2 linked regions of the Formosa agariphila KMM 3901 genome follow. The protein of the gene in region 1 interacts with the protein of each later gene in a pairwise test. Links are inferred from orthologs where the notes say so. Each region holds a gene or a part of one and is shown on either strand. Other genes may lie near its edges. The genes, in order: ruvA and ruvC.

Region 1 (16,235 bases):
TACGTTTGGCAAAACATCATATAGAAGAAGTATATACACCATTTCCAGTTCACGGACTAGACAAAGCAATGGGATTAGCTCCAACACGTTTGGCAATCACCGCTTTTATTTATGGATGTATTGGTTTAATTGTAGCAACAGTGATGATGAATTTTATCATGATTGAAGATTGGCCTCAAGATATTGGAGGAAAACCAAGCTTTAGTTATTTAGAAAACATGCCTGCTTTCGTTCCAATTATGTTTGAACTTACAGTGTTCTTCGCAGCCCACTTAATGGTAATTACATTTTACTTACGTAGTAAAATATGGCCTTTTAAAGAAGCTGAAAACCCTGATCCAAGAACTACTGATGACCATTTTTTAATGGAAATTGCTGTAGCAAATAACAATGAATCAGAACTTACTGAATTGTTAAAAAATACAGGTGCAGTAGAAATTAATTTAGTAGATAAAGCACATTAATACAGACCAATGAAAAGCTTAATAAAAATATTTGCAATAGCCGTAGTTTTAATATCTGTCGTTTCTTGTCAAGAAAACGGAAGACCTAACTATCAGTTTATGCCTAACATGTATGAGTCTGTGGGGTACGAAACATATAGTGAAACTACTGCATTTAGAAATGGAGTAGAAGCGCAATTACCTGCTGAAGGTTCGGTAGCAAGAGGACATATTCCTTTTGAAATCGCTAACGATTTAGATGGATATAATTTAGCAAAAGAAAGCTTAATGAGCCCTTTAGATTCAACTCAAATTGATACTAAAAGAGGTAAAGAATTATACGATATTTATTGTGGTATCTGTCACGGTATGAAAGGTGATGGTCAAGGTACTTTAGTAAAAAGAGAAAAGATTTTAGGAGTTCCTAAATACGATGATGCTGGACGTAATATTACTGTTGGTAGTGTATATCATACCATTTACTACGGTAAAAATGCAATGGGTTCTTATAGTAATCAATTGTTAGAAGAAGAGCGTTGGCAAGTAGCTGCTTATGTTATGGAACTTAAAGCAGATTTAGAAAAGTAAGTCGATTAGATAAAGATTATATATAGATATGTACACACTTTCAAATAAATTAAGAACATTTTCTTTCGCTCTAATAATCTTAGGATTTATAGGGGTAGTATATGGTTTTATGTCTTCTCATAAATCTTTAGACGAAGTAAAAACTATGTTGGCTGAAGAAGCTGCACATCATGGAGGAGGTCACGCAGTAGCTGAAGATACCCATGTTGTAGATGCTCAAGATATGCATGGTGAAGCAGCAGCACACGGAGAAGTGGCTGATGCTCATCATGGCGATGCTCATGCCGAACACGTTCAACATCAAATAGCAAATAGACCGTGGTCTGCATTATATGTAGCTGCTTTCTTTTTTATGATGATTGCTTTAGGTGCTTTAGCATTCTATGCAATTCAATACGCATCTCAAGCAGGTTGGTCTCCAGTACTTTTTAGAGTTATGGAAGGTATTACTGCTTATTTATTACCTGGTGCTTTAATTGTACTTTTAATAGCTGTTGCCTCTGGTACTATAGGTCATTACAATATTTTTATATGGATGGACCCAGAAGTTGTAGCTCACGATAAATTACTTCAAGGAAAAGCCAATTGGTTAAATATTGGATGGTTTGCATTTAGAGGTTTAATTTTTATAGCAGGTTGGTCTTTATACAGACACTTTTCTCGTAAATTTTCTTTAGCTCAAGATGAAGCTAGTGACGATAAAAACTTCAAGAAAAACTTTAGAATCTCTGCTGCATTTTTAGTATTCTTTATTTATTCAGAATCTATCATGTCTTGGGATTGGATTATGAGTGTAGATCCACACTGGTTCTCTACTTTATTTGGATGGTATTTATTTGCAAGTATGATTGTTAGTGCTGTTACTGTAATTGCATTAGTAGCTATTTACTTAAAATCTAAAGGATTATTAACACTAGTTAATGATAGCCATATTCATGATTTAGCTAAATTCATGTTTGGATTTAGTATTTTCTGGACATACTTATGGTTTTCACAATTTATGCTTATCTGGTACTCTAACATTCCAGAAGAGGTAACTTATTTTGTAACACGTATAGAAGATTATAACTTACCGTTCTTTGGTATGGTTGCTTTAAACTTTTTATTCCCTCTATTAATCTTAATGAATAGCGACTTTAAACGTCTTAACTGGTTTGTAGTTATGACAGGTTTAGTTATTTTATTCGGACACTATTTAGATATTTTCAATATGATTATGCCTGCAAGTGTTGGAGATAGATGGTTTATTGGTATTCCTGAAATAAGTTCAGTATTATTATTTGCTGGATTGTTTATATTTGTGGTTTTTACAGCAATATCGAAAGCGCCATTATTAGTTAAACGTCATCCATTAATTAAGGAGAGCGAACATTTCCATTATTAATTTTAGTACGCTAGTAACAGTAACATATAAAGAACAATAACAAACAGTATGACTGCTTTATTTATAATTTTAGTTTTAGTATTTATAACAATTGCTATCTGGCAAATGGTTAAGATTTTCGATTTGGCTCAAGTGGGCTTACCAGAAAATAATCAAATTGCTACAGAAAAGGACAATACCATGAACGCCTATTTAATGATAGCGTTCTTGATTTTCATTTATGCTATTACCATCCTTTGTGTAGTTAAATGGGGAGATTTACCTTTATTATCTAATTCTGCTTCAGAACATGGACCTGGAATTGATAATTTAATGATTATCTCTTTAGTTCTAATTTTTATTGTGCAAACAATCACTCAATTTTTACTTCACTATTTTGCTTTTAAATACAAAGGTGAAAAAGGACGTAAAGCATTATTCTTTGCAGATAACAACACATTAGAAGCTATTTGGACTATTATTCCTGTAATTACATTAGCAGGTTTAATTATCTACGGTTTATTTACTTGGACTAGCATTATGAATGTTAGTGAAGATGATGATCCAATTATAGTAGAATTATACGCACAACAGTTTAACTGGAAAGCGAGATACGGCGGAAACGACAATACCTTAGGGAAAGCTAACGTGAGATTAATTGATATCGATAAAGCGAACATCTTAGGTTTAGATGAATCTGATCCTAATGCTCAAGACGATATTATTACTTCAGAATTATATTTACCTGTTGGGAAACCAGTATTATTTAAAATGCGTTCTCAAGATGTATTACACTCTGCTTATATGCCTCACTTTAGAGCGCAAATGAACTGTGTTCCTGGAATGATTACTCAGTTTGGATTTACACCATCTGTTACTACAGCAGAAATGCGTCAGAATCCAGATATCGTTGAAAAAGTTAAAAACATCAATGAAATTAGAGTTGAAAACAGTAAGGAATTAGTTGCTAAAGGTGAAGATGCTTTAGACCCATATGAATTTGATTATTTATTATTGTGTAACAAGATTTGTGGAAAATCGCACTATAATATGCAAATGAAAATTATAGTGGTTTCTCAAGAAGAATACGATGCTTGGCTTAAAGAGCAAAAGATATTCAAGAATTCATTAGTAGTAAATTAATTCAATCAACTAGATTTAAAAAACCGAAAATAGATTATGTCAGCACACGCAGATACTCACGCACACGACGACGACCACGGACATCATCAGCAAACCTTTATCACGAAATATATATTTAGTACAGATCATAAAATGATCTCTAAACAATTCTTGATAACGGGTGTATTTATGGGGGTTATTGGAATCCTTATGTCTATCATGTTCCGTATACAAATTGCTTGGCCTGAGCAACCTAATGTTTTATTTGAAGCATTATTAGGTAAATGGGCACCAAACGGTGTTATGGATGCCGATATTTATTTAGCATTAGTTACTATACATGGTACCATAATGGTATTCTTTGTATTAACAGCAGGTTTAAGTGGAACATTTAGTAACTTATTAATTCCGTTGCAAATTGGTGCACGAGATATGGCCTCAGGATTCCTAAACATGGTATCTTACTGGTTATTCTTCTTGTCTAGTATCATTATGTTATCATCTTTATTTGTTGAAGCAGGACCAGCAGCAGCAGGTTGGACAATCTATCCGCCGCTATCCGCTTTACCAATGGCACAAGGTGGTTCTGGAATGGGGATGACACTTTGGTTAGTATCTATGGCTATCTTTATTGCTTCATCTTTAATTGGCTCTCTTAACTATATTGTTACAGTACTTAATTTACGTACTAAGGGAATGTCTATGACAAGATTACCGCTTACTATCTGGGCTTTATTTGTTACAGCAATTATTGGTGTTGTATCTTTCCCAGTATTACTATCTGCGGCTTTATTATTAATTATGGATAGAAGTTTTGGAACATCATTCTTCTTATCAGATATATTTATTCAAGGTGAAGTTTTACATTACCAAGGTGGTTCTCCGGTTTTATTCGAGCACTTATTCTGGTTCTTAGGTCACCCTGAAGTTTACATTGTAATTTTACCTGCAATGGGATTAGTGTCAGAAATTATGGCTGCAAACTCACGTAAACCTATTTTTGGTTACCGTGCCATGATTGCTTCAATCTTAGCTATTGCTTTCTTATCTACAATTGTATGGGGGCACCATATGTTTGTTTCTGGAATGAATCCTTTCTTAGGTTCTGTATTTACATTTACAACATTATTAATTGCAATTCCATCTGCTGTAAAAGCTTTTAACTGGATTACTACAATCTGGAAAGGTAATATTCAGATGAACACTGCCATGTTATTCTCTATTGGTTTCGTATCTACTTTCATTACTGGAGGTTTAACAGGAATTATTTTAGGAGATAGTGCTTTAGATATTAACGTTCATGATACATATTTCGTAATTGCTCACTTTCACTTAGTAATGGGTATATCTGCACTTTACGGTATGTTTGCTGGAATTTACCACTGGTATCCAAAAATGTTTGGACGTATGATGAATAAAAACTTAGGTTATATTCACTTCTGGGTAACTGCAGTTTGTGCGTATGGTGTATTTTTCCCAATGCACTTTATTGGAATGGCAGGTTTACCAAGACGTTACTATACTAACTCTGCGTTCCCATTATTCGATGATTTAGCCGATGTAAATGTTGTAATTACCGTTTTTGCAATTATTGGAGCAACGTTCCAAATTGTATTCTTATACAACTTCTTCTCTAGCATGTTTATCGGGAAGAAAGCAACACAAAACCCTTGGAAATCGACTACATTAGAGTGGACTACTCCAGTAGAACATATCCACGGAAACTGGCCAGGAGAGATTCCTACAGTACACCGTTGGGCTTACGATTACAGTAACCCTGGACACGATGTAGATTTCGTGCCTCAGAATGTTCCTATGAAAGAAGGAGAAAAAGAATTACATCACTAAAAGTAATTTATAAACATATTAAAAAGCCTTTTCATTTCTTTTGAAAAGGCTTTTTCTGTATATTTTAAATTCTTAATTTTTACTATGAAAAAGTTTTTAACTGTTATCGGTGTTGTATTTATTATTGGTGTGTATGCCTACGATCAGTATTTAAAAAATGATGATTTTAATACAACCGATACATATGCTCCCGAAGATGATTTTCGTAATAAAAAAGAGAATACCTATTACTTACCTACATCAACTACAGGTGCTATTGTTTTTCATAACAATTATACTTTATCTTATAACGAAGCGCATGAACAAGCCGAGTGGGTTGCTTATATGTTGAAGAAATCGGACATCGTGTATACCAAACGTAAACGTCCTTATTTTAATGAAGACAAAGCCGTAAAGACAAAATCCGCAGATTGGAGAAGTTATAAAAATTCAGGTTATGATCGAGGACACTTATGCCCAGCTGGTGATCGTAGGAAGACTATCAATTCTTATAACGAAACTTTTTTAACAAGTAACATATCTCCTCAAGATCATGATTTTAATGCCGGTATTTGGAATGATTTGGAACAACTGGTACGTACTTGGGCAAAATCTTATAACGATGTCTATGTTGTTACTGGAGGTGTTTTAAAAGGTAACCTTAAAACTATAGGAAAAGACCAAGTTTCAGTCCCTGATTATTTTTATAAGATTATCTTTAAGGATCAAGGCGATACATCTAAAATGATTGGATTTATTATTCCTAACCGTCCTAATGAAACGCAGGCTTTACAAAGTTATGTGGTTTCTGTAGATTATATAGAGTCACAGACCGGGATAGATTTCTTTCCGAAATTAGATGATGCATTAGAAATTAATTTAGAACGTGCAGCTTCTACCAAAGGGTGGCGTTTTAGATAATTAGTTAAATTCTTTTATTCGACTTAAATATTGATTTACTTTACTTTTTTATAAAATATGAACGAAAACTTGAATCCAGAAAAAGAACATTTCTCATCAGAGGAAATGGATGTTGAAAAAGCATTAAGACCCTTGTCGTTCGATGATTTTGCTGGACAAGATCAGGTTTTAGAAAATCTAAGTATTTTTGTTGAAGCGGCGAATCGTCGTGGCGATGCTTTAGATCACACGCTTTTTCATGGTCCTCCAGGACTTGGAAAAACTACTTTAGCGCACATCTTAGCTAACGAACTTGGCGTAGGAATAAAAGTTACCTCAGGCCCTGTATTAGATAAACCTGGCGACTTAGCAGGTTTGTTAACGAACCTCGATGAACGTGATGTTTTATTTATTGATGAAATTCATAGATTGAGTCCTATTGTAGAAGAATATTTGTATTCGGCCATGGAAGACTACAAAATTGATATTATGATTGAATCGGGACCCAACGCAAGAACCGTTCAAATTCATTTAAACCCTTTTACACTTATAGGAGCAACAACACGGTCTGGTTTATTAACGGCACCCATGCGTGCGCGTTTCGGAATTAGTAGCCGATTGCAATATTATTCAACTGAATTATTGTCTACCATAGTACAACGTAGTTCAGAAATATTAAATGTTCCTATGGATATTGATGCCGCTATAGAAATTGCAGGTCGTAGCCGCGGAACGCCGCGTATTGCTAACGCACTATTAAGACGGGTCCGGGATTTTGCCGAAATTAAAGGTAATGGAACCATCGATTTAGCAATTGCAAAATTCGGATTAAAAGCACTAAATGTAGATGCTCATGGTTTAGACGAAATGGATAATAAAATTTTAACAACTATTATCGATAAGTTTAAAGGTGGGCCAGTAGGAATTACTACCCTAGCAACAGCCGTTAGTGAAAGTGCCGAAACTATTGAAGAAGTTTACGAACCCTTTTTAATTCAGCAAGGGTTTATAATGCGTACACCAAGAGGTCGTGAAGTTACAGAAGCGGCTTATTTACACTTAGGTCGTACTAAAGGTCCAACTCAAGGCGGATTATTTTAAAACCCTATCTTAATCTCTCCAAAATGGAGAAACGGTTGTAAAATCTATGTTGATTTTTTTATTTTATAACTCAGTGTAAGAATTAAATATTGAACATTAAAGCTAAAAATACATCACTAATTAAAACCGAAGCCAAACGCCTCGGTTTTTTGTCTTGTGGTATTAGTAAAGCTGAATTTCTAGAACTTGAAGCACCAAGATTAGAGCGTTACCTTAATCAAAATTTCCATGGTGAGATGGATTACATGGAACATCATTTCGATAAACGCTTAGATCCTACAATACTGGTTGAAGGATCTAAATCTGTGATTTCTTTATTGTTGAATTATTATCCAAATAAACTTCAACAGGAGGATACTTATAAACTCTCTAAATATGCTTACGGGAAAGATTATCATTTTGTAATAAAAGAAAAACTCAAGGAATTACTCCATACTATAGAATCTGAAATTGGAGCTGTAAACGGTCGGGCTTTTGTAGATTCTGCACCTGTTTTAGACAAAGCCTGGGCTGCCAAATCAGGTTTAGGGTGGATTGGTAAACACAGTAATTTACTAACGCAGCAAGTCGGTTCTTTCTATTTTATAGCCGAATTGATTATAGATTTAGAATTAGAATATGATGGCGCAACCACAGACCATTGTGGTACGTGTACTAAATGTATAGACGCATGCCCAACCGATGCTATTACAGAGCCCTATGTTGTAGATGGTAGTAAATGTATTTCGTACTTTACTATAGAATTAAAAGATCAACTTCCCGAATCAGAGAAAGGTAAATTTGAAGATTGGATGTTTGGTTGCGATATTTGCCAAGATGTTTGTCCGTGGAATCGATTTTCTCAACCACATAAGGAACCTCTTTTTAATCCGCATCCTGAACTACTAGAAATGAGCAAAAAAGATTGGGAAGAAATTACAGAGGACATTTTCCGAAAGGTGTTTCAAAAATCGGCAGTTAAACGCACAAAATTCACGGGGTTAACACGTAATATTGATTTTTTGAAATAATATATATGTGTGTTGAAAGTTTAAAAAAATAAATCGACTAAATTCTGATAAAAAAGAAACCATGAAAATATCATATAGCCTTTTAGGTTTATTATTAGCATTAAGTGTAATTGCTTGCAAGGACGCACCAAAACAAGACGTATCCACTCCACAACAAGAAGAAACAGTTGCTTCTGCAGCATATCCTATTCCAAACACATGGATTGAGAAACGCGTTGCATCAGCTAATAAAAGACTCAATGCTACAGAAGCAGGTCAAGTTTTATGGCGTGCCATGGAAGCTCATGGTGGTTTAGAAAAGTGGTATTCTAATGGCTATTTTTCTTTTCATTTCGATTACAGACCATTAAACGGAAAAGGTGTTCGAGATTCGTATCAAACTATAGATACGTGGAGTAATAAAGCACGACATAATAGCATCACAGATCCAGAAAATATTTATGGCTGGGATGGCGAAGTTGCTTGGGTAAAAGCAAAAGATAGTACATCATTTACTTACGATACGCAGTTTTGGGCTTTAACACCAATATACTTTTCAGGACAACCTTTTGTATTAGACGGAGAGGGTGTTAATTTAGAATTATTAGCAGATGTAGAATTTAAAGGTGAGTTACAAAAAGTAGTAAAAGCAACCTATGATGCTGGTGTTGGATCTGCTCCAGACGACTATTACATTCTGTATATAAACGCAAAAACTAATTTGGTAGATGCCTTTAAATATATAGTGTCTTATCCGGAGTATTTTCCAAATGGAGGACATGCCCCAGAAAAGACAACGGTTGTGCAAGGTACAACGACTGTAGATGGCATTGTTTTAGCAACAGGCTTTAAATCTTATATGTCTGCAGATGCTAAAGATGGCTTAGGCGAATATATTACAGATATTTTTGTTAGCGATTTTAGTTTTTCTCCTACAGTAGAAGATAATTATTTTTCTAAACCAGAAGGAGCAGAAGTATTAAACGATTAGTATTAATCTAGTTTAGTAATTATACAACAACACCCTACGATTTACATTGTAAATCTTAGGGTGTTGTTGTATAATATTATGGGTATAAAAGTGTGCTAGGCTTTCCAATATTAATAGCTTGAACCCCAAAATCATCGGTTTCAAAAGAATTGGTTTTAAAGATGTTTCTTCCTTGGCCAGGAATATCTGGGTAATAAGACAGCGATAACTGAAACGCACTAAAGACTAAATAATCGTTTCGTATTATAAAACCGACTCCAAAAGATGAGTATATTTTACTGCTAGAAAGCGGATTGGTGTGACCGCCAATGGTACCTGCCGTAAAGTTTAAATACGGATTTAGCCTAAAACCCCAAAGATTCCAAGGCGAATAAAATTGGGTTTGCATAGCTAAAAGCATCTTTTTGGTTCCGTAGAGATTGGCGTCAAAACCGGGAATACCAGCAGTATGTGAATTGCGTAGGTAATAATTTCTATCGAAACCCAAAGGTTCAACATTATCATTTAAAGACACGCGGTCTGCAAGCGTGTTTAATCTGTCGAATCCTAAATTAACCTGAGGTTTTATAAACTGTCTCATTTTCCATTTAGAACCTAACGAAATTAAATTCGTGAAATACGTGACGCCAATATTAATGGTTGATTGTTCCGATTTAGAATGATTAAAGAACGATTCTAGACCAATAGAACCGCTTAAGAATCCCCAGTTAAAGTATTCGGCTAAAGTAAAGTTGGTGCCAAGATAATAACGATTTTCTTTGTTTTTACGCTGATAACCCGTTGTAACCGATGCGAGTAAACCAATAGGGACATCTTCAATAATACCGTCTCTAAAAACATAGCGATCTTGTACATACTGCCTGGAGGCTATGGCTATACTTCCTAAATAAAAATTTTCATTAGAGAAATAATTAATAGCATCATACTCTTGAGAAGGAGATTCCTTGTAGGCTACATTAATGTAACGTAACGAGGTGATAAGGTTTGTAGTCCGTTCTGTTACTGTTTTACCTTTAAAAATACTAAAAGCATGTCCTGCCCAAATATCATTGGTTCTGTATTTAAAAGGTTCATAACCAAAATCGTCTTGATAATTTGGTAATGAATCTTTTCTAAACTGTTCATCTAGATATATTCCGCCAGCCCACTTGGTTAAGGGGGAATAAAAAGTCCGTTCAATATTTAATTTCTTCTGATAAAAACCTTCAATGTCTAAATTGTAATAAAGTTCTGATCTTACATAGGAGTTTTTTATGTTTGGAACAACATAATTAAATCTATAGCCTGTATTATTGTTATCGTAACGTTTTTCTATGGCATTGTTAAATTCATGTCCAAATCCTAGAAAATTACGCTCATTAAGTACAACCTTAGTTTTAGAAGTCGAGATAGCTCCTTTAACAATAAAACTCCATGAATCTAAAACACGAATTTTAATATCTACAGAGTCTGAGGCTTGATTGGCTTTAGTCGCATCAATTTTTACACTTCTAATAAAACTTTGAGAACGTATAAGTCGTTCAGATTCATTTAAAAGTAAGGTGTCTAAAGGCATCTTCTCTTTAAACAACAATAAATTTTTAATGGCGAAAACCTTAGATTTAATATGTGCTTTATTTCCAAATTCATCAATCCATTTATCGGGCGTCTTAGTTGTATCGGTAACCGAATAGCCAAAAGGATCTAAGGTTTCAATGGTGATGCTTCTAATAGGTTGCCCCTGAAATTGCAGATGATTTTTATTGGGAGTAGTATTTGTTTTTTTAGTATTCTTCTTATTAGGCGACCTAAAAATAAGTTTATGTATGGCTTTAGTAAACTTTCTTTCTTTAGAATAGGTCTGAATTTTTTCGTAAATCTGAGTACTATCCTTAGCTTTTACTTGTGCCTTCACCGAAAAACTCAGTAACGACATAAAGGCTATTAGATATGCATATTTTATACTCATTGATTTTATGAAATAATAATTTGTGAAGGTGTTATTGATAATAGTTAACCTAAAAAAAGACCGGACAAATTTAGTCGGATTTTGCCTTCAATTTAACGTAATAAAATTGATTATTGACGCATTCCCTTTTTTTTAAGATGCTATAAAAGTAAAGAATATCTGTCGTAAAGTTTTAAAGCAAAAGTGTATAAAACTGAAACCCGATAGTTTTTAAGTTTACATTACAATTATTTAAGTATTTAATGATTTTTATTAAATTTTAGAAGGCTATTATTAAATATTCATTTATATAATGATTTTTTAATAAAATTATATCGTTTGCGTAAAAAATAGATTAGAGTTTCACATTTAGGATTGTTACATTTGTTAGTCAATAACAATTGTAATTATGAGTAAACAAAGCAAGAAAAGTGAAGCATTAATTTACCATTCCCACCCTACACCAGGGAAAATAAAAGTTGTTCCAACCAAAAGATATGCTACCCAAAGAGACTTAGCATTGGCTTATTCGCCAGGAGTTGCAGAGCCTTGTTTAGAAATAGCAGCAAATAAAGAAAACGCATATAAATATACTACTAAAGGAAATTTAGTAGCTGTAATCTCCAACGGTACTGCCGTATTAGGATTAGGGAATATTGGCCCAGAAGCTTCTAAACCTGTAATGGAAGGTAAAGGATTATTGTTTAAAATTTTCGCCGATATCGATGTTTTCGATATTGAAGTAGATACCGAAAATGTTGAAGAATTTATTCAAACCGTAAAAATGATTGCTCCAACTTTTGGAGGGATTAATTTAGAAGATATTAAGGCGCCTGAAGCCTTTGAAATTGAACGTCGCTTAAAGGAAGAATTAGATATTCCTGTCATGCACGACGACCAGCATGGTACTGCAATTATTTCTGCCGCAGCATTAATTAATGCACTAGAAATTACCGAAAAGAAAATTGAAGATGCTAAAATTGTAATTAGTGGAGCAGGGGCAGCAGCAATTTCTTGTACACGTTTATACCAAGCGTTTGGAGCAAGACGTGAAAATATTGTCATGTGCGATAGTAAAGGGGTTATTCGCCAAGATCGTGATAATTTAACTTCAGAAAAAGCAGAATTTGCTACAGACCGTGATATCGATACCTTAACCGACGCCATGAAGGATGCCGATGTGTTTATTGGTTTATCTATGGCAGATGTGGTAACACCAGATATGTTATTAATAATGGCCAAAGACCCAATTGTGTTTGCTATGGCTAATCCAGATCCAGAGATTGCTTACCAATTAGCTATAGATACGCGAGACGATATTATTATGGCAACAGGACGTAGCGACCATCCTAACCAAGTTAATAATGTTTTAGGTTTCCCTTTTATTTTTAGAGGCGCTTTAGATGTTCGCGCAACAAAAATTAATGAAGCAATGAAAATGGCAGCGGTTATCGCTTTGGCAGAAATGGCAAAAGAACCGGTTCCAGAACAAGTAAATATTGCATATGGGGAAACCCGTTTAACATTTGGTAAAGAATATATTATTCCAAAACCTTTCGATCCAAGGTTAATTTCAAAAATTCCTCCAGCAGTTGCAAGAGCAGCCATGGAAAGTGGCGTAGCTAAAGAACCTATTTTAGATTGGAATGATTATGAAACAGAACTAGAAGGCCGTTTAGGTACAGATAATAAATTAATAAAATTATTATTTAACCGCGCTAAAATGAATCCGAAGCGTGTTGTTTTTGCTGAAGCAGATAACATTCAAGTTTTAAAAGCCGCCCAAATAGCATTCGAAGAAGGTATTGCAATACCAATCTTATTAGGACGTCGAGAAACTATTCTTGAATTGATGTCCGAACTTGAGTTCGATGCCGAAGTAGAAATTATAGACCCTAAATCTGATCATGAATACGAACGTAAATTACGTTATGCAAAAGTGTATTGGGAACAACGTAAACGTCGTGGTGTAACCTTGTATTCTGCAGAAAGCTTAATGCGCGAACGTAATTATTTTGCAGCCATGATGGTTAACGAAGGCGATGCAGATGCATTAATATCTGGATTCTCTAGAGCATATCCAACGGTGGTAAAACCAATGTTAGAAGTTATTGGAATGGCAAAAGGAGCAACACGTGTTGCAACTACCAATTTAATGATGACACAACGTGGACCTATGTTTTTTAGCGATACAGCTATTAACGTAAACCCAACAGCAAAAGATTTAGCAACTATTGCAACCATGACAGCTGCAGCAGTTAAAATGTTTGGTTTAGAGCCTGTAATTGCAATGACGTCGTATTCTAATTTTGGATCTTCAAATAATGAAGGGGCTTCAAAAATACGTGAAGCGGTATCGTATTTACACAGACGATATCCTAAATTAATTGTCGACGGAGAAGTACAAACCGATTTTGCTTTGAATAATGAATTGCTTCAAGAAAAATTTCCATTCTCTAAATTAGCAGGAAAGAAAGTGAATACGTTAATTTTTCCGAATCTAGATGCTGCGAATATTACCTATAAAATGCTTAAAGCTTTAAACAATACAGAATCTATTGGACCAATAATGTTAGGTATGCGTAAACCTGTACATATTTTACAATTAGGATCTAGTGTAGATGAGATTGTAAACATGACGGCAATAGCGGTAGTCGATGCTCATCAAAAGACAAAACGCTAAATAGCGATGCCTGAAAGAGAATGATTTAAAATGTGAAAAAAAATGTTACATTTGGAGTTATAACAAAACAAGCAAATGATTTCACATATACATGGGAAATTGGTAGAAAAGAACCCAACAGATGTCGTTATAGATTGTAATGGTGTTGGCTACTTTTTAAACATTTCTCTGCATACATATTCTCAAATTCCTGATCAGGAAAATTTAAAATTATATACTCAACTTTTAGTAAAAGAAGATTCCCATACTTTGTATGGGTTTTCTTCTATTGCAGAACGCGATATGTTTAGACTTCTTATCTCTGTAAGTGGTATTGGTGCTGGAACGGCACGTACCATGTTATCGTCTTTAACGCCAAAACAGGTTCGTGAAGGGATAGCCAAGGAAGACGTTGCATTAATTCAATCTATAAAAGGAATTGGTGTTAAGACTGCGCAACGTGTTATAATAGATTTAAAAGATAAAGTTTTAAAGATTTACGATATTGATGAAGTTTCTGTATCTACAAGCAATACCAACAAAGATGAAGCGTTATCTGCTTTAGAAGTTCTTGGTTTTGTTAAGAAGCAAGCAGAACGTGCTGTCGATAAGATTGTTAAGGCAGAGCCTGATGCATCGGTAGAAACCATCATAAAACAAGCTTTAAAAAATTTATAATACATTTTGAATACAACCCACTTTCAGGCTATTAATTTCACATTAAAAACTAGTATTGTTTGCTTTGTACTTTTTTTAGTAAGTGCTAGCTCATTTGCTCAAATTGCTCCTGTAACCGAGCAAGATAGTATTAAAACAGGCCATAGTTTAGGACGTATTAATATGGGTAATCCTGCAAGTATTGTGTCTAGATATACGTACGATGCTTTTACAGATCGGTATATTTACACAGAGTCTGTGGGCGAATTCAATATTAATTACCCTATAATTTTAACACCTAGAGAGTTTGAAGAGTTGGTGCAAGCCGAAAATTTAAAGACGTACTACAAGCAAAAAATCGATGCATTCGATGGAAAAAAATTAGGAACAGAAGACGGTAAGAAAAATTTACTTCCAGAATTTTATGTCAATTCAAGTTTTTTCGAATCTATTTTTGGAGGTGGTACCGTAGAAGTTATTCCTCAAGGTTCGGTAGAAATGGATTTGGGAGTTTTATTTTCTAAACAAGACAATCCAGCATTTTCACCAAGAAATAGAAGTAATTTTAGTTTCGATTTCGACCAACGTATTAGTTTAAGTTTACTTGGTAAAGTGGGGACACGCTTACAAGTTACCGCTAATTACGATACACAATCTACCTTCGATTTTCAGAATTTAGTAAAATTAGAATACACACCTACAGAGGACGATATCATTCAGAAAATTGAAGTTGGTAATGTTAGTATGCCTTTAAACAGTTCGTTAATTACGGGAGCACAAAGTTTATTTGGTGTAAAAACACAATTACAATTTGGGAAAACAACAATTACCGGTATTTTCTCTGAGCAGCAGTCCGAAACCAATACCGTTATTTCTCAAGGTGGAGGAACGTTAGAGGAATTTGAATTATTTGCTAGAGATTACGATGAAAACCGTCACTTTTTCTTAGCGCAATATTTTAGAGAAAAATATGATACGGCCTTATCAAATTATCCATACATAAATACTAATGTTCAAATTACCCGTATTGAAGCTTGGATTACCAATAGAAACAATACAACCGATAATGTTAGAAATATAGTCGCTTTTCAAGATTTAGGGGAATCTAATCCCGAATTAATTGGTTCTGCGGTTAATGTTTTTGCAAGTCCTGCTGCGTATCCAGATAACGGAAACAACGGTTACGACCCTACAAGTATTGGTCAGGGTAATTCGCAATTAACATCGGCTATTCGAGATGTGGCAACAGTACAGTCAGGGATTTTAGTAGGAGGTACTAGCGAGGGAAACGATTATGCTAAATTAGAAAATGCTAGAAAACTTACCCAAGGCAGTGAATATACTTTAAATACACAATTGGGATATATCTCTTTAAATTCTCGATTAAGTAGCGACGAAGTTTTAGCCGTTGCATTTCAGTTTACTGTAGGCGGTAAAGTGTATCAAGTTGGAGAGTTTGCTAACGATGGTGTAGACGCTACAGGAATTGATAATAGTAATAGTGATCAGACTGTAGTTACTAATAATAACCTGGTTTTAAAATTACTTAAAAGTCCAATTACTTCTGTAAACCAGCCGGTTTGGAAGTTAATGATGAAAAACATTTATAGTACTGGCGCATATCAATTAAGTCAGGAAGATTTCAAATTAAATATATTTTATACC
Region 2 (16,112 bases), 3.4 Mb from region 1 along the record:
TTGAAAACTTACTTCTAAAGTCGACCAACCCAACAGAGTTTAGTTTTGAAAGTAGGTTCTTATTTGCAAAACAAGCGCAACAATATTCTAACCAATTAAAATTAGATTCATTAAGTCTAATTAGTACCATACAAATAGCTAGATTATATGAAGAGCGAGGTATTTACGATTTGTTTTTATCTACTAGTCATAAAAATTTAAGAGAAGCAAAACGTCTTGGTGATTCTTTGTCGATGGCGACGGTCAATCATAATATTGCTAATTATTATTTTAAACGATCTGTAGATAGTGCATATAATTACTTTCACAAAGCCGAGAAAATTTATAGAGCTTTAAACGATGATTATAATACAGCCTCAACTTTATTAGGAATTGCTGTAATCCAAAAAAATGAAAAAGATTTTATAGGGAGTGAAGTGACCTCTGTAGAAGGAATAACGCTTTTAGATAATCTACCCGATTCTGAACAGGTTACTCGTAAAAAAGCGTATTTATATAATAATTTAGGACTCGTTTTTGATCAGCTAGAGCAATTTGATGATGCTATTAATTATCATAATAAATCGTTAGAGTTAAAACGAAGTTTAAAGGGTGATAATAGCGAAACCATTAACAACTCCAAGAATAATTTAGCTTTAGCATATAAAAATTCAGGTGCTTACAGCATCGCTTTAAATTATTATGAAGATATTCTAAGTAATAAATCTCTTAAAAAAAAGAGACCCGATATTTATGCACTCGTGTTGGACAACTATGCCCATACACAATACCTTAATAATGATGAAGATCAGGTTCTAAAGTTGTATTTAGAAGCTTTGCACATTTGTGATTCTATTAACTCCTCCTACAATTCGATTATGATTAATCAGCATTTAGCTGAATTTTATAATGATAGAAAACAAATGGATTCAGCTAGATATTATGCCTATAATGCTAAGGAACTTTCGAAGGATTATCATAACGATGATTTTTTAGAGTCTTTATTATTGTTGTCACGAATAGAAGTAGACAGTATCGCGGTTAAGCATTACAAGGATTACATTCATTTAAACGATAGCCTTCAAAAAAGTGAACGTAATGTTCGTAATAAATTCGCTAGAATTAGATACGAGACTAAAGAAATAGAACTTAAAAATAAAAAAATCACCCAAGAACGACTCTCGTTCATGTTGCTGTCTGTAGGGTTATTATTAACTTCATTTTTAATAATTGTCATTATATCTCAACGAAATAAAAATAAATCATTACAATTTAAACAGCGCCAGCAACAAGCTAATGAGGAAATATACAACCTTATGCTATCTCAACAAGATAAGGTCGATGAAGCTCGAACGCTAGAAAAACGTAGAATCTCTGAAGAATTACACGATGGTATTTTAGGCCGCCTTTTTGGAACGCGATTAAGTTTAGATAGCTTAAACGCAAGTAAAACTAACGATGCTATAGAAACACGAAGTAACTATATTGATGAATTAAAATCTATTGAGGCAGAAATTAGAAAAGTTTCTCACGACTTAAACACAGACTTTGTATCGAACTCTGGATATATCGATATTGTAAAAACACTTTTAGAAAAGCAATCTATAGCTTACGACATAAAATGTGACTTGAAATATGAAGATAATATTAATTGGGAAGATATTTCAAATAAAACCAAAATTCATTTTTATAGAATTATTCAAGAAGCGCTTCAAAACACCTATAAACATGCCAAAGCAGATTATATAACTATTGATTTTTATAAAAAAGATGATGATATTTGTTTAGACATTTGCGATAATGGCGTAGGTTTTGATCTCTCAAAATCGAAGAAAGGAATAGGCTTAAAAAACATGTCGTCTAGAGTAAATGAAATTGAAGGATTTTTAACTGTAAAATCGAATATAAACGAGGGGACCAAAATTTCAATTAGAACCCCTCTAAACAACTAAATAAAGATAATAAATGAAAGAGACTATTAGAATTTTAATGACCGACGATCATCCAATGATTATTGAAGGCTATCAAAATACATTGTTATCTACTAAAAAACCAAATCAAGAACTAATTATGCAAACCGCTAATAATTGCGATGAGTCGATTACGGCCATGCATCGTAGCATTAGTAGAGGAGAGCATTTCGATGTTTTATTTATTGATATAAAAATACCACCATCATCAGATGGAAAATTTACCAGCGGCCAAGACCTTGCTAGATATGCAAGAAAAATTTTACCAGAAGCCAAGATTGTAATTCTTACTATGTTTAACGAAACGTATCGTATTCATAATATTGTTGAAGAGTTAAAGCCAGAAGGTTTCCTAATTAAAAGCGACTTAACATCCAGAGAATTAGCAAGTGCATTTCAGGCCATCTTAAATAATCCGCCATTTTACAGCGGAACTGTAAGTAAGTACTTAAAGCAAACTATAATTAGTGATATTTATTTAGACGATAAAAATCGTCGAATTCTATATTTACTATCTCAAGGTGTTAAAACTAAAAACCTTGCAGAGCATATCGATTTATCTTTAAGTGGTGTCGAAAAACGTAAAAAGCAATTAAAGTTATTATTCGGTATTGAAGATGGGCAAGACGAATCTTTAATTATTGAAGCTAAGAATTTAGGATTTATTTAAAGAAATTGCTAAATACTTTAAAAAAAGTGCAAAAAGTACGGTTTTCCCGCAATAAAAACTTAAAAAGACTCCTTATCTTTGATAAATAGGTATCAACTTGTTAGGAAATATTCCAAAAGAAATTAATTGTTGATAATAGCAAAATTAGTATCAAGCCTTATAACCCTCATTATAAGGCTTTTTTTATGTTATATAAATCCTTCCTTATACTGCCAAAACAAACGAATAAATAATCCGAAGTATACCACGGCAATTATAAATTTTAAAAGCGTACCTGTTACAAAACCTAAAAAAGAACCAAAAGCAGCTTTTGCAGCTGTTTTATGATTGGCTTTATACATCATTTCTCCAATAAAGGCACCAACGAAAGGCCAAATTATAATTCCGAGAAATCCTAAAACAGGAAAAATCATAGAAACCACAAGTCCAATAGTCGTACCAATTACACCATATTTACTACCTCCAAATTTCTTGGTCCCCATGGCTGGAATGGCGTAATCTAAAATTACAATTACAATTGCTATAAGTAAAGTAATCCCTAAAAAGGTCCAATCGTTGGGAATGGTTTTGGTTAAGTACAACAATAACAAACCTACCCAAGATATTGGAGGCCCCGGTAATACGGGTAAAAAACTACCCAAAAGCCCAACAATCATACATATAAAACCGAGTATAATAAGTAAGATATCCATTTGTAATATTTTAAGTTTTAGCGAAGTTACATATTTAATTTATTGTTTTTGTAACTAAAAAATTAGTTCAAACTAAATATTTAGTTATATTTGTTTCAAGGTTAAACTAAAAACTTAGTTAAATGAAGGCGTTAACAAAAGCAGAAGAAGAAATTATGCAAGTGCTTTGGCAGTTAGAACAAGGCAATGTAAAAGCTATAATTGAAGAATTACCAGAACCAAAACCAGCTTACAATACAATATCTACCATAGTACGTATTTTAGAAAGTAAAGGCTTTGTAGATTATGAAAAGCAGGGTAAGGGACATATTTATTTTCCGTTAGTCTCTAAACAAGACTATAGTAACCAATCGTTAAACACGTTGGTAGATAATTATTTTCAAGGGTCGTTTAAAAGTTTAGTCTCATTTTTCGTGAAGAAAAACGATGTGAGTTTAAATGATTTGGAAGCCATGATGAAGGAAATTGAAAAAAATAAATAATTATGTTACACTACATCCTACAAACCATAGCGTTCCAGTTGTTTTTTTTAATGGTGTACGATTTATTTTTAAAACGTGAAACCTTCTTTAATTGGAACCGGTTCTACTTATTATTTACACCAATTGCTTCATTAGTATTGCCTTTAATTAAAATTGAAGCTTTTAGAAATGTTTTGCCTCAAAACTATATTGTGCAATTGCCAGCCGTAATCTTAAATCCAGATGCATCAACTGTACAGACACAGTTATTACCGACGGTTTACCTTAAAAATAGCAGTTCGTTTTGGTCGTGGGAATTCATATTATATGTTGGTATTTATGTGTCCGCTTTTATATTTATTTTCAAAATGTTTAAGCTCTTTAAAACAATCAACATAAGTGAAAAGAATACTGCAAGCGGACTTACTATTATCACCTTAAAAAACAGTTCTGCAGCATTTTCATTTTTTAATTATGTCTTTTTAGGCGATGCCATAAATCCTAAAAATTATCAAACTATTTTGGCTCACGAATGTGTTCATAAAAGTCAGAAACACAGTGCCGATTTATTGTTTTTCGAACTTCTTCGAATCCTATTTTGGTTTAATCCGTTAGTGTATATGTACCAAAACAGAATGGTTACACTTCACGAATATATTGCCGATGCTTTAGTTGTGAAACAACAAGATAAAGTGACCTACTATCAGAACTTGTTAAGTCAAGTTTTCGATGTCAATCATATTTCATTCATCAATCCATTTTTTAAACAATCATTAATCAAAAAACGAATCATTATGTTAACAAAATCGAAATCAAAACAAATTCATTTATTAAAGTATGCCATGCTTATTCCTATGGTTTTTGCAATGCTATTGTATACGTCTTGTGATAAAGAGGCTGACAATTCTGAATCTACCGAAATTCAAACAAGTAAAGATAAGATTCAGGAAAAAATAGATAAGATTATGGAGGAAAATCCGAATGTAAAAATTAAAATAATAGAAGAGGATTCTGTAATAGATGATGATATAGAAGTGCCTTATAGCGTTGTAGAGCAAGTACCTATATTTCCAGGATGCGAAGATTTACCTGCGGCGGAACAAAAAGGTTGCTTTTCTGGTGAAATTTCTAAATTTGTAGGGCAAAATTATAATATAGATTTAGCAACAACATTAGGACTTTCAGGAAGACAACGCATTAATGTATTGTTTAAAATTGACAAAAGTGGAAACATTACAGGTGTAAGGGCAAGAGCGCCTCACCCTAAATTAGAAGAGGAGGCTATTCGAGTAATTAATGAATTACCTAAAATGATACCAGGAGAACAAAAGGGAATAGCTGTTACTGTACCATATTCTTTACCAATAGTGTTTGAAATTAAAGAGTAGTCATTTTAAGATTATATCGAACAAAACTGAAGCTAATCACTTCGGTTTTTTTGTTTTAAGGGAAATAGAATCGACTTTAATCAATTTAATTTAAGAATTGGTTCGGAAAAAGTGTTAAATACTAAAAATATTGTATTTTCGATTTTCATCTTAAACTATGAAGCATTTCGTATTTATACTTGCATTACTATTAGTCTGCGCTTGCGACGATTTAAAGGTGAAAAAAACATCTACCGAAGCCATTTTAAATGAAGAATTACAATCGTTTAAATGGAATGAAATCGACGAATATCCTACCTTTATTTCTTGCCAAACATCAGGATCGCAGCAAGACCGTAAACTATGTTTCGAGCAAACATTAGCTACTACTATTTTAAATCGATTAGAAGCTGAGCGAATTATTGTAAACCGCGATGTGTTAGATACGTTGCTTATTCAGTTTAAAATTTCAGATTCCGGTGAGTTAAGTCTGCTAAACTTTAAAGTTGACTCTCTTACTCAAGCCGAAATTCCGAATATTAAATTTTTAGTCACCTCTAGTTTGGATAGTTTGCCAGCTATCGAGCCCGCTATAAAACGCGGACAAAAAGTGAATTCAGAATTTACGCTTCCAATTATTATAAAAGTGAATTAGTCGAGTTATTTCGCAAACTGTCTGTCTTTCCAAGTGTACGATGTAAATAGCGATGCAACTGCTACATACGAGCAAAATATAGGATATAAAATAGCAACTACTGGATACCATTTTAAATGTTTTTTCTGATTAAAAAATACCGCGCTTTTATAGATAAGCATAAAGTCGATATGAAATTTTACGAGGCAAATAATTGTAAAATATATAGGTGAAAAATCTTCAAAACACATAAATATAAATAAGCAAATCCATAAAGCATTCATGCTTAAAACCAAGAGCCCTGTAATCTGACTAAATGTATTTTTATAGGCTTTTGTTTTAGATGCCCAACGTTTACGCTGACTAATTAAATCGCCTAATGTAGGTTGCGCATGCGTGTAAATTACGGCATCAATCGATTTTAAATACTTAACGCTTTCAGGTTGCGCTTTACTGATTTTTTCAAGTAAAAAAATATCGTCACCGCTTGCAATAGAATCATTTTCTGCAAATCCGTTTACCTTGTAAAAACCTTGTTTTGTGTACCCCAAATTAGCACCATTACATAGAAAAGGTGTGTTGATGCCGAATCCACCAACAGTTGCTCCCTGTAAACTCATTACATCAAACCACTGAAAAATAGTTAAAAATTTAGACGTTGTAAAATAGGTAACAGGAGCCACGATTAATTGACAATCCGGATGCCCTTGAATAAAAGCATTAAAGGTGTTTAGCCACGTTTTAGGCAGTACACAATCGGCATCGGTAGTTAATATCCAGCTGAATTGAGCATGAGAAATCGCTAAGCTAATTGCGTCTTTTTTAGGCGAGTTAGAGTGGCGTTTATTTTGGAGTAATGTAATTTGTAACTCACGATGTGTTTGTGTAAAATGGTTAACAATACTTTCGGAAATATCTTCAGACCCATCATTTATAAGAATAATTTCAAAATGATTTTTAGAGTAATCTAATTCAGAAATAGATTGTAATAATTCAGGTAAATGTTTGGCTTCATTCCTAAAGGGGATAACAATAGAGAAACTGGTTTCATTAGAATGCGTATGAGGTTTAAACGTCTTAACTTTTGTAAATCCCCAATACAAACTCCCAATTAAAAAGGTGTATAATGTTAATGTGATTAGACTAAAAATTATCATATGTTAAGATTTTGGAAGTTTAAAACGCATAACAAAATAACTTCCAAAAAAACTTGGTAAAACCACGTTTAAAATCCACATAAGTGTAATGCAACTTAATATAATAGTTCCATTAATGTCGAAAAACGAAAATAAATACACTGCAATACTACCTTTTAAAATCACATCAAAAACAAAAACACTTGGGAGAATTGAAGCTAAAAGATACATGCTGGACAGGGCCATCATGGTGTTTAGATAACTTAAATCTACTTGAAATAATTGCAGTAATAGGTAAAATTGAAATGAAAAAATAAAATATCTTAGGGTAGAAAATAAAAGTGTTTTCATCAGTAAACTAAGAGAAATAGCCGATAAAAAGCGTTTAATTTTTAAGAGCCATGTTTCTGGTTTTAAATAGGTTTTTGCTAGTACTATTAGAGCTGTTACTAAGAGTCCGAAAATTAAATATTGTGACCAATGCAGTGTTTTATAATCGAAATGTATAGGAAATGTACTGCTAAAAAATAGTAAACCCAAACTTCCAAAAAAGGTGGTGACACACATTTGAGCGAAGTTTCCAAGTCCGTTTAATCCCATTATTTTCGCTCTAAGATTGGAAGGGAAATATAAGGCCTTCGCACCATAATCTCCAATACGGTTAGGCGTAAAAAGAGAAGCCGTATGTGCGCCTAAAGTTTGTTCGGTAGCGCGTTTTAAAGAAATCCGTTTAAAAGTACTTACTAAATACTTCCATTTTAAAATTTCAAAAAACCAATTTAAACAAGATAATACCGTAATAAGTAGCAGGGATTGTAAAGAGAAACCTGTTTCAGAATTTAAAATAGTCCAAAATTGGGAGAAGGATAACTCATCGTTATCAGCTAGTTTAGAATAGATAAAATAGAAACTAAAGGCAATTATACTTATCTTAACCAGATAAATTAAAACTGAATGCGATTTATAAGTAAGTGCCTTGGCGTACATAGTGCAAATTAAACCTTTTATTGTAAGATGTCTTCTAAATTAAAAAAACAAAAATACATTTCTGCCTTAGTTATTTTATTAATCTTTACTTCTTTCCACGGGATTGCTCAAATAGATGAAGATGTACTGCGATTAGAATTTAGTGTTGGTGGTAATCACGCCTTAAGCAGTGGGTTTTCCGAAGGGTATTCGGGAAAAGGATTTAATATACCTTCAGTGAATTTAGGGGCTCAATACCTGTTTACAGAAAAGCTTGGTGCTAAATTAGATCTAGGGTTTAATCGTATAAAGGGTGAAGACGATAGCTTTAAAATTAATTATACCCGCGTAAATATTCAAGGGGTATACAATTATTCTAAACTGGTTGGTATAAAAGATAAATCAGATTTTAAACTTCTGGCTCATGCTGGTCCTGGGTATACATTTGTAAGGCCTTTAGGTGGGTTAAAAAATGTAGATCAAAATTATTTTAATGCTATTATTGGAACAAATGCGGTATATGCTTTAAATAGAAATACAAGTTTATTGTTCGATGTTTCTTATGTTCATGGGTTTACAGAACCAGATGTGTATACACCTTTTACAGATGGATTAGGAGCTTTTAATGGCAGTATCGTTACCTTTACAGTTGGCATTTCCCTATCTTTGAGCGGATGTTATTATTGTAATTAATGAGTAAAGAACGTATTATTTTAGGGATTGACCCCGGAACCACAATTATGGGATTTGGACTGATAAAAGTTGTGGGGAAAACCATGTCTTTTTTGCAATTAAATGAATTAGATTTAAAAAAATACGATGACCATTATTTAAAACTTAAACTCATTTTTGAGCGGACTATCGAGCTTATCGAAACGCATCACCCAGACGAAATAGCTATTGAAGCTCCTTTCTTCGGGAAGAACGTACAAAGTATGCTTAAACTAGGGCGTGCACAAGGCGTTGCCATGGCTGCAGGTTTGTCTCGCGAAGTTCCAATTACCGAATATTCGCCAAAGAAAATAAAGATGGCAATAACCGGAAATGGTAATGCCAGTAAAGAACAGGTTGCTAGAATGCTTCAAAGTGTATTAGGATTAAAATCACTTCCTAAAAATCTCGATTCTACCGATGGACTTGCCGCAGCAGTGTGTCATTTTTATAATGAAGGTCGTGTAGAAGTTGGGAAGAACTATACCGGTTGGGATGCTTTTGTAAAGCAAAACGAGAAGCGTGTTACCGCTCCTAAAGTCTCGAAAACGAGAATAAATAGCATTAAAAAATGATACTAAATACAGATTCTAATCGTACAGAATTAGTTGAAGGTGTTGGCATTTACATCCACATTCCATTTTGTAAACAAGCATGTTTTTATTGCGATTTTCATTTTTCTACATCCTTAAAAAAGAAGGATGAGTTAATTGATGCTTTAATTGTAGAACTGGAATTACGAAAATCTGAATTTGAAAACGATACAGTTGCTACTATATATTTTGGAGGCGGAACGCCTAGTTTGCTGTCTCTAGAAGAGATTAATCAGATTTTAAACGCTGTATTTTTAAATTATAAAGTGATTGAAAATCCTGAAATTACTTTAGAAGCCAATCCAGACGATTTATCGGAAACTAAAATATTAGAGCTAGCTAAAAGTAAAATAAACCGTCTAAGTATTGGCGTACAATCGTTTTTTGAAACTGATTTAAAACTGATGAATCGCGCACATAATGCTACAGAAGCAAAGCAGTGTTTAGACTTGGCAACTCAGTATTTCGATAATATTTCGGTCGATTTAATCTACGGAATTCCAGGAGCAACTCATGAGCAATGGCAAGAAAATATTCAAACTGTTTTAGATTTTAATATTCCGCATATTTCAAGTTACGCCCTAACGGTCGAGCCAAAAACGGCCTTAGAATCATTAATAAAAAAAGGGAAGATTGAAGATGTCGATGAGGTGCATGCAGAGACTCAGTTTCATATGTTAATCGACGAATTAAAAGCGGCTAATTTTCAGCATTACGAATTATCGAATTTTGGTAAATCAGGTTATTTTAGTATAAACAATTCAGCCTATTGGAAAGGCAAAAAATATATTGGTATTGGGCCTTCGGCACATTCTTTTAACGGAGAATCTCGCAGTTGGAACATTGCTAATAATTCAAAATATATTATGGCCATTCAATTTAAAGAATTGCCTAGTGAAGTAGAAATTTTATCACTTAACGATAAATATAACGAATACGTTATGACGGGTTTACGTACCATTTGGGGCGTGTCTTTACAAACTGTAGAGACCGTATTTGGTTCCGATTTTAAATCTTATATACTGAATCAATCAGAAAAATATTTAAAAGAAGAATTGTTGTATATTGATGGTGATAATCTTAAAGTTAGTACAAAAGGTAAATTTTTAAGCGACGGCATTGCGTCCCACCTTTTTAAGATTTAAATGTAGTATTTATTATGATTGCAAGCATTCAAACAAATTCAAAAAAATATCAAATCGATTTAACAAAACCAATCGATATTTCTATTCCTTTACGAGCGTCTAGTACTAATGTTTCGGCATTTTATGTAGAGCCTCCAGTAATAGAGCCAATTAAAGATGATGAAGGGTTTTTAGCACGTGTTTCCGATGGTGCGGCGTTTAATTTTAACACCGTTTCATTTACACCACACGGGCATGGTACACACACCGAATGTGTGGGGTATGTATCTCGAGAGTTTAATTCGGTTAACGAAAATTTAAAACAGTTTTTCTTCTTAGCAGAGGTCATTACTGTGGCAGTAGAGAAATTAGGAGAAGATTTGGTAATTTCTAAAAAACAACTTCAGTTTGCTTTAGGAAATAAAAAACGAAAAGCAGTAGTTATTAGAACCATCCCGAATACTGTAGATAAATTGACTATGCAATATTCGCATACCAATCCGCCGTATTTACTAGAAGATGCTGCCATATATTTAAGAGAAAAAGGGGTTGAGCATTTGTTGGTAGATTTACCAAGTTTAGATAAAGAAAAGGATGATGGCGAATTGCTAGCGCATCATGCCTTTTGGAATACTCAAGGAAAGGTGAGGAAAAATGCAACAATTACCGAGTTAATTTATGTTCAGAATTTTGTGCAAGACGGCACCTATTTTCTGAATTTACAAATTGCGCCTTTCGAAAATGATGCAACGCCCAGTAAACCCATTTTATACGAGGTAATTACTAACTAATTTCTGTAAGCATGTTCGAAAACTCATTAATGGTGCTTCTTGGTGTTGTAACGACATATTGGGGATTTACCATTTTTAAAAAGAAGGAAAAAAAGGACCTTACCGAAAAACAGTCTACCATACTTTTAGAAAAAATTAAAAGTGTTTGTAAACTTATTACGGTAGAAGGGGAGTTTGCCGAAATTTATCATCACGAAAATATTAAAGAGCATTTTTTAGGATTGTTCTCTAGTAAGCGTAAAGCATTAATTGTAATTAATGCAAAGGTTCATATAGGGTACGATTTTGCAAAATTAAAAATGCATACAGATACGTTGAATAAAAAAATCGTAATTGAATATATGCCGCAACCCGAAGTCTTATCTATAGAACCAGATCTAAGATATTACGACATAAGAAACGGTTTGTTTAATAAGTTTGCTTCAGAAGATTTAACGGTATTAAATAAAGAAGCTAAACAACATATTTTGGATAAAATTCCAGAAAGTGGTTTAATGATAACTGCAAGAAAAGAAGCACTTCAAGCCATTTTAATGATAGAAAAAATTGTTGAAACCATAGAGTGGGAGCTTGATTATTCAGCTTTAAAGATTGAAGATAAAACCATTGAAAAAATCAAGCACTTATGAAAACTATACTAAAGCTAGAAGAAATTGCAATGTTGATGTTGTCTGTTTTTTTATTTTCCAATTTAACTTTTGATTGGTGGTGGTATTTAGTATTGTTTTTCTTGCCCGATGCTGGTTTTGTGGGCTATGTGTTTAACACACGATTAGGTGCATTTCTATATAATATATTACATCATAAAGGGGTTGCCATTGTGCTTTATATAGCGGGTGCAATATGGCAAATAGAAGCCTTGCAATTGGCAGGAATTATTATGTTTGGACATGCCGCTTTTGATCGTATCTTCGATTACGGATTAAAATATACAGACAGTTTTCATAACACGCATTTAGGACATATAGGAAAATCTTCGGAGTCATGATTAATATCGAGCAACTTTACGATTACTGCTTAAAAAAGAAAGGGGTTACCGAAACATTTCCGTTCGATGATAATGCGCTTGTTTTAAAAGTATTAGATAAAATATTTCTGCTAACTTCGTTAAAAAGTTGGGAAGCTGGAGAACCTACAATAAATTTAAAATGCGACCCTACAAAAGCAGAATCTCTAAGAGGTACTTATAATAGTATTCGGCCTGGATTCCATATGAATAAAAAACACTGGAATACCATGCATTTAAATCAAGGAGACTTACCAATGCCTTTAGTGTTAGAACTTATAGATCATTCTTATGATTTGGTGGTTCAAGGTTTGCCTAAAAAATTAAAAGATACTTTGTAGTTTTTGTTAAGTAATTGTAAATCAATGAAATATTATAGTTGTTTTTTAGTACCTTAGGTTGCTGCCCTCCCAAGTAGAACTAAAATTAATAGAAGCTGTACTGCTCAAAATGAGCAGTAGAGCTATCTAATTTTGTATTAATTTTAATTCTACTATGTTATGAAATCTTATCGTCTTCTTAGTTGTTTAGTATTTTTTAGTTGTATGTATTCTTTGAATGTGGTTGCACAAAAAACGCAATCGGAATCTCCCAAATATATAACAGTAACCTACCATTATTGGGATTTTTCTAGTCAAGATTTAGATATGAATGCATGGAAAATGGGGGAACAAGAGTACTTTGATAAGGTTACCGATAAAAATGAATTTATAAGATCATCTACATATTATCTTCACCGTTTTTCAGATGATAGTAGCGAAATCTTATTAGTGCAATCTTTTAATTCTTGGAGCGATATAGAGAAGTCTACCATTAGAAATTCTGAACTAGAACTTGATGCTTGGCCAGATGAGGCTGAGCGCAACGATTTTTTAAAGAATATGTCTAAATTTTATAAACTCTATCATTCCGATGAAATTTATGCGACCCTTCCACAAATAAAGCCTTTAACAGAATTTGCGACTCCCGAAAAAGAATTATTGCTTTATGTTAGAAAAAGTCACTTTTCAAAAGACGGAAATGGCCCAGATGCAGAGTTCGAATCGCTTCAGAAAATATATCTAGATAAAATTTTTAAAAAGAACGAATACATAAAAGGGTACTATGCTAATATTCACGCTTGGGGTTCCGATAAAACAGAATTTATTGAAGCTTTTTATGTGCGGTCTTATTCAGATTTAGATCTGATGTTCCTTAAAAATGAAGAGTTGATTTCTCAAGCGTGGACTAATGAATCTGATAGATTAAAAATGAACGCACGCTATTCAAATTATTTTACGGGTATTCACGGTGATTATATATACGTGGCAGTTCCTGAATTTTCTAAATAAAATAAAGTGTTTTGCTTTTTTTGTGTGTTTTAATTCGGTGTATAAAAGCTTCAAAAACAGGTGAATCAAAATGAGGATGCCGAAAACCGATTTCAGCTAAAAAAATAACCTTAAATTTGGATACTTTTCATCAATTTAGAATCCAAATATATGCGATATAAACAGATTTCAAATTCACTTTTCAAAAATAATAGAGCACGTTTTAGCAAGAGTATGGCACCTAATACCATTGCTGTTTTAACGTCTAACGATATTAAGCATAATAATGCAGACGATATGATGGGGTTTACCCAAAATAACGATTTGTTTTATTTGTCGGGTATCGATCAAGAAGAATCTATTCTAGTGTTATACCCAGATGCTAATAAAGTAGAAAACCGCGAGATATTATTTGTTAAAGAAACATCGGAACAAATTAAAATTTGGGATGGCGACAAATTAACAAAAGAACAAGCTGCAGAAATATCTGGAGTTAAACGTGTAGAGTGGGTACATGACTTCGAAAAACTATTACAATTTATGGCTTTCGAAGCCGATGGTTTTTATTTAGGACATAACGAACATGTAAAACGCATTACCTATAATCAGCAAACACAGCAGGATCGTATGATTTTATGGATAAAAGAAAAATATCCATTGCATAATCTACACCGAGTTGCAAAGCTTACACGTGCATTACGTCCTGTAAAATCTGTTGAAGAAATTGATTTAATGCAACATGCAGCCGATATTAGTGTAGAGAGTTTTAAACGTGCATTAAGAGCAACTAAACCCGGCGTAAAAGAATATGAAATTGAAGCAGAACTTATTTATCATCTTACAAAATCTGGAGCTACGCGTCATGCGTTTACTCCCATAGTTGCTTCTGGTAAAAACGCTTGTGCGCTTCATTATAACGATAACGATGATGTGTGTCAGGATGGTGAAATGATTTTAATGGATTTTGGAGTCTGTTATGCCAATTATAATAGCGATACTACAAGATGTTTTCCTGTAAATGGAACGTTTTCAAAACGTCAAAAAGAAGTGTATACCTCGGTTTTAAATTGTTTAAAAACAGGAAGTAAATTATTAAAACCTGGAGTGTTATCGGCAGATTATGAAAAACAAATGGGAAAACTGGTTGAAACAGAATTAATTAAATTAGGGCTTTTAAATGCTAAAGATGTTGCAGAACAAGACCCTGAAAAACCATTGTATAAAAAATATTATATGCACGGTTCGGCTCACCATATTGGTTTAGATGTTCATGATGTAGGCTTGTATTATCGTCCGTTTGAAGCAGGTATGGTACTCACTTGCGAACCTGGAATTTATATCCCAGAAGAAGGCATTGGTTGCCGATTAGAAAATGATTATTTAATTACTGAAGACGGTAATCGTAATCTTACGGAAGCGATGCCAATTGAAATAGAGGACATTGAATTAATAATGAAAAACAACAAGTAAAGGATGATGACATTAGGATTAGGAGGCTCTACAGTTGAAGCCGAATTAGCTGCAATACAATCCAAAGCACATTTAGTACAACCTATAAAAAGTGATGCTTATCCAAAGCGTATAAAGCATGCATTACAATTAATGAAGCAAGAACATGTATCGGCAGTTTATTTACATGCGGGTACAAATCTATTTTATTTTACAGGGACAAAATGGAATTCTAGCGAACGCATGGTTGGTGCTTTGTTATTAACAGACGGAAGTATTCATTATATCGCGCCACATTTTGAAGAAGGTACTATTCTAGATTTTATGGAGTTCGAAGGTCTAGTTCATGGTTGGGAAGAGCATGAAAGTCCGTTTGAATTGCTTGTCTCTATTTTAAAAGCAAACGGAATCTCAAGTGGTAAGATTGCCATGGATGAAGTGACTCCGTTTTTTATTATAGATGGTGTTTTAAATTGTCAGACCGATTATAAATTAGTCAATGCAAAGTCTATTACAGCAGGTTGTCGAATGATTAAATCTGATGAAGAAATTGCAATCATGCAAACAGCAATGGATATTACTATGGATATTCATAAAGCGGTAGCACGTATTTTAAAACCAGGAATTTCGGCACAAACTGTGGTCGATTTTATTCATGAAGCTCATAAGCGTTACGGTGCTCCCGAAGGCTCTTACTTCTGCATCGTGTTGTTTGGTGTGGATACTTCTTTTCCGCATGGTGTGAAAAAACCTAAAGATTTAGAAGAAAACGATGTGGTGTTAATAGATACAGGTTGTATGCTTCACGATTATATTTCGGACATTACAAGAACTTATGTGTATGGAGAAATTACAGACGAACAACGTCGTATTTGGAATTTAGAACGCGAAGCACAGTTTGCAGCATTTAAAGCGGCTCAATTAGGCGAAACCTGTGGGTCTATAGATAGTGCAGTTAGAAAAACCTTAGAAGCAAACGGATTAGGTCCAGATTATAATTTACCTGGATTACCGCACAGAACGGGTCACGGTATTGGTTTAGATATTCACGAATGGCCGTATTTGGTAAAAACAGATCAAACGGTTTTAAAGCCAGGCATGTGTTTTAGTAATGAACCTATGTTAGTCGTTCCTAATGCATTTGGAATACGTTTAGAAGATCATATTTATATGACAGAGAACGGCCCAAAATGGTTTACAGAACCAGCACATAGTATTGAAAATCCTTTTGGACTTTCAGAGTAATTTAAGAA

Evidence for each region.
Region 2: the proteins of ruvA (region 1) and ruvC interact in binary tests that used the Escherichia coli proteins (3 or more experiments, as listed by UniProt). The link is inferred for Formosa agariphila KMM 3901 from one-to-one orthologs.

What each region holds. Positions count from the first base shown.
Region 1 is NZ_HG315671.1:287,816-304,050, forward strand. What follows is about bases 12,815-15,800. They hold ruvA (Holliday junction branch migration protein RuvA), read left to right. Parts: upstream 12,815-14,009; coding sequence 14,010-14,591; downstream 14,592-15,800. Other genes in these bases: BN863_RS01195 (NADP-dependent malic enzyme), read left to right, coding at 12,815-13,934; sov (T9SS outer membrane translocon Sov/SprA), read left to right, coding at 14,598-15,800. Outside these bases: BN863_RS01145 (DUF3341 domain-containing protein), read left to right, coding at 1-464; BN863_RS01150 (c-type cytochrome), read left to right, coding at 474-1,031; BN863_RS01155 (hypothetical protein), read left to right, coding at 1,060-2,415; BN863_RS01160 (cytochrome c oxidase subunit II), read left to right, coding at 2,464-3,537; BN863_RS01165 (cytochrome c oxidase subunit I), read left to right, coding at 3,574-5,364; BN863_RS01170 (DNA/RNA non-specific endonuclease), read left to right, coding at 5,449-6,264; Holliday junction branch migration DNA helicase RuvB, read left to right, coding at 6,322-7,344; tRNA epoxyqueuosine(34) reductase QueG, read left to right, coding at 7,431-8,354; BN863_RS01185 (hypothetical protein), read left to right, coding at 8,416-9,324; BN863_RS01190 (BamA/TamA family outer membrane protein), read right to left, coding at 9,401-11,272; more of BN863_RS01195, read left to right, coding at 11,661-12,814; more of sov, read left to right, coding at 15,801-16,235. UniProt on the Escherichia coli protein: The RuvA-RuvB-RuvC complex processes Holliday junction (HJ) DNA during genetic recombination and DNA repair.
Region 2 is NZ_HG315671.1:3,733,684-3,749,795, reverse strand. What follows is about bases 7,502-10,364. They hold ruvC (crossover junction endodeoxyribonuclease RuvC), read left to right. Parts: upstream 7,502-8,567; coding sequence 8,568-9,161; downstream 9,162-10,364. Other genes in these bases: BN863_RS15755 (cyclase family protein), read left to right, coding at 10,339-10,364; hemW (radical SAM family heme chaperone HemW), read left to right, coding at 9,158-10,324; BN863_RS15770 (hypothetical protein), read left to right, coding at 7,924-8,568; BN863_RS15775 (lysylphosphatidylglycerol synthase domain-containing protein), read right to left, coding at 7,502-7,896. Outside these bases: BN863_RS15810 (tetratricopeptide repeat-containing sensor histidine kinase), read left to right, coding at 1-1,931; BN863_RS15805 (response regulator), read left to right, coding at 1,945-2,619; BN863_RS15800 (DUF456 domain-containing protein), read right to left, coding at 2,808-3,311; BN863_RS15795 (BlaI/MecI/CopY family transcriptional regulator), read left to right, coding at 3,434-3,793; BN863_RS15790 (M56 family metallopeptidase), read left to right, coding at 3,796-5,160; BN863_RS15785 (hypothetical protein), read left to right, coding at 5,318-5,794; BN863_RS15780 (glycosyltransferase family 2 protein), read right to left, coding at 5,800-6,930; more of BN863_RS15775, read right to left, coding at 6,934-7,501; more of BN863_RS15755, read left to right, coding at 10,365-11,094; BN863_RS15750 (DUF4230 domain-containing protein), read left to right, coding at 11,106-11,723; BN863_RS15745 (DUF4260 domain-containing protein), read left to right, coding at 11,720-12,082; BN863_RS15740 (MmcQ/YjbR family DNA-binding protein), read left to right, coding at 12,079-12,441; BN863_RS15735 (hypothetical protein), read left to right, coding at 12,601-13,431; BN863_RS15730 (aminopeptidase P family protein), read left to right, coding at 13,582-14,880; BN863_RS15725 (M24 family metallopeptidase), read left to right, coding at 14,884-16,104.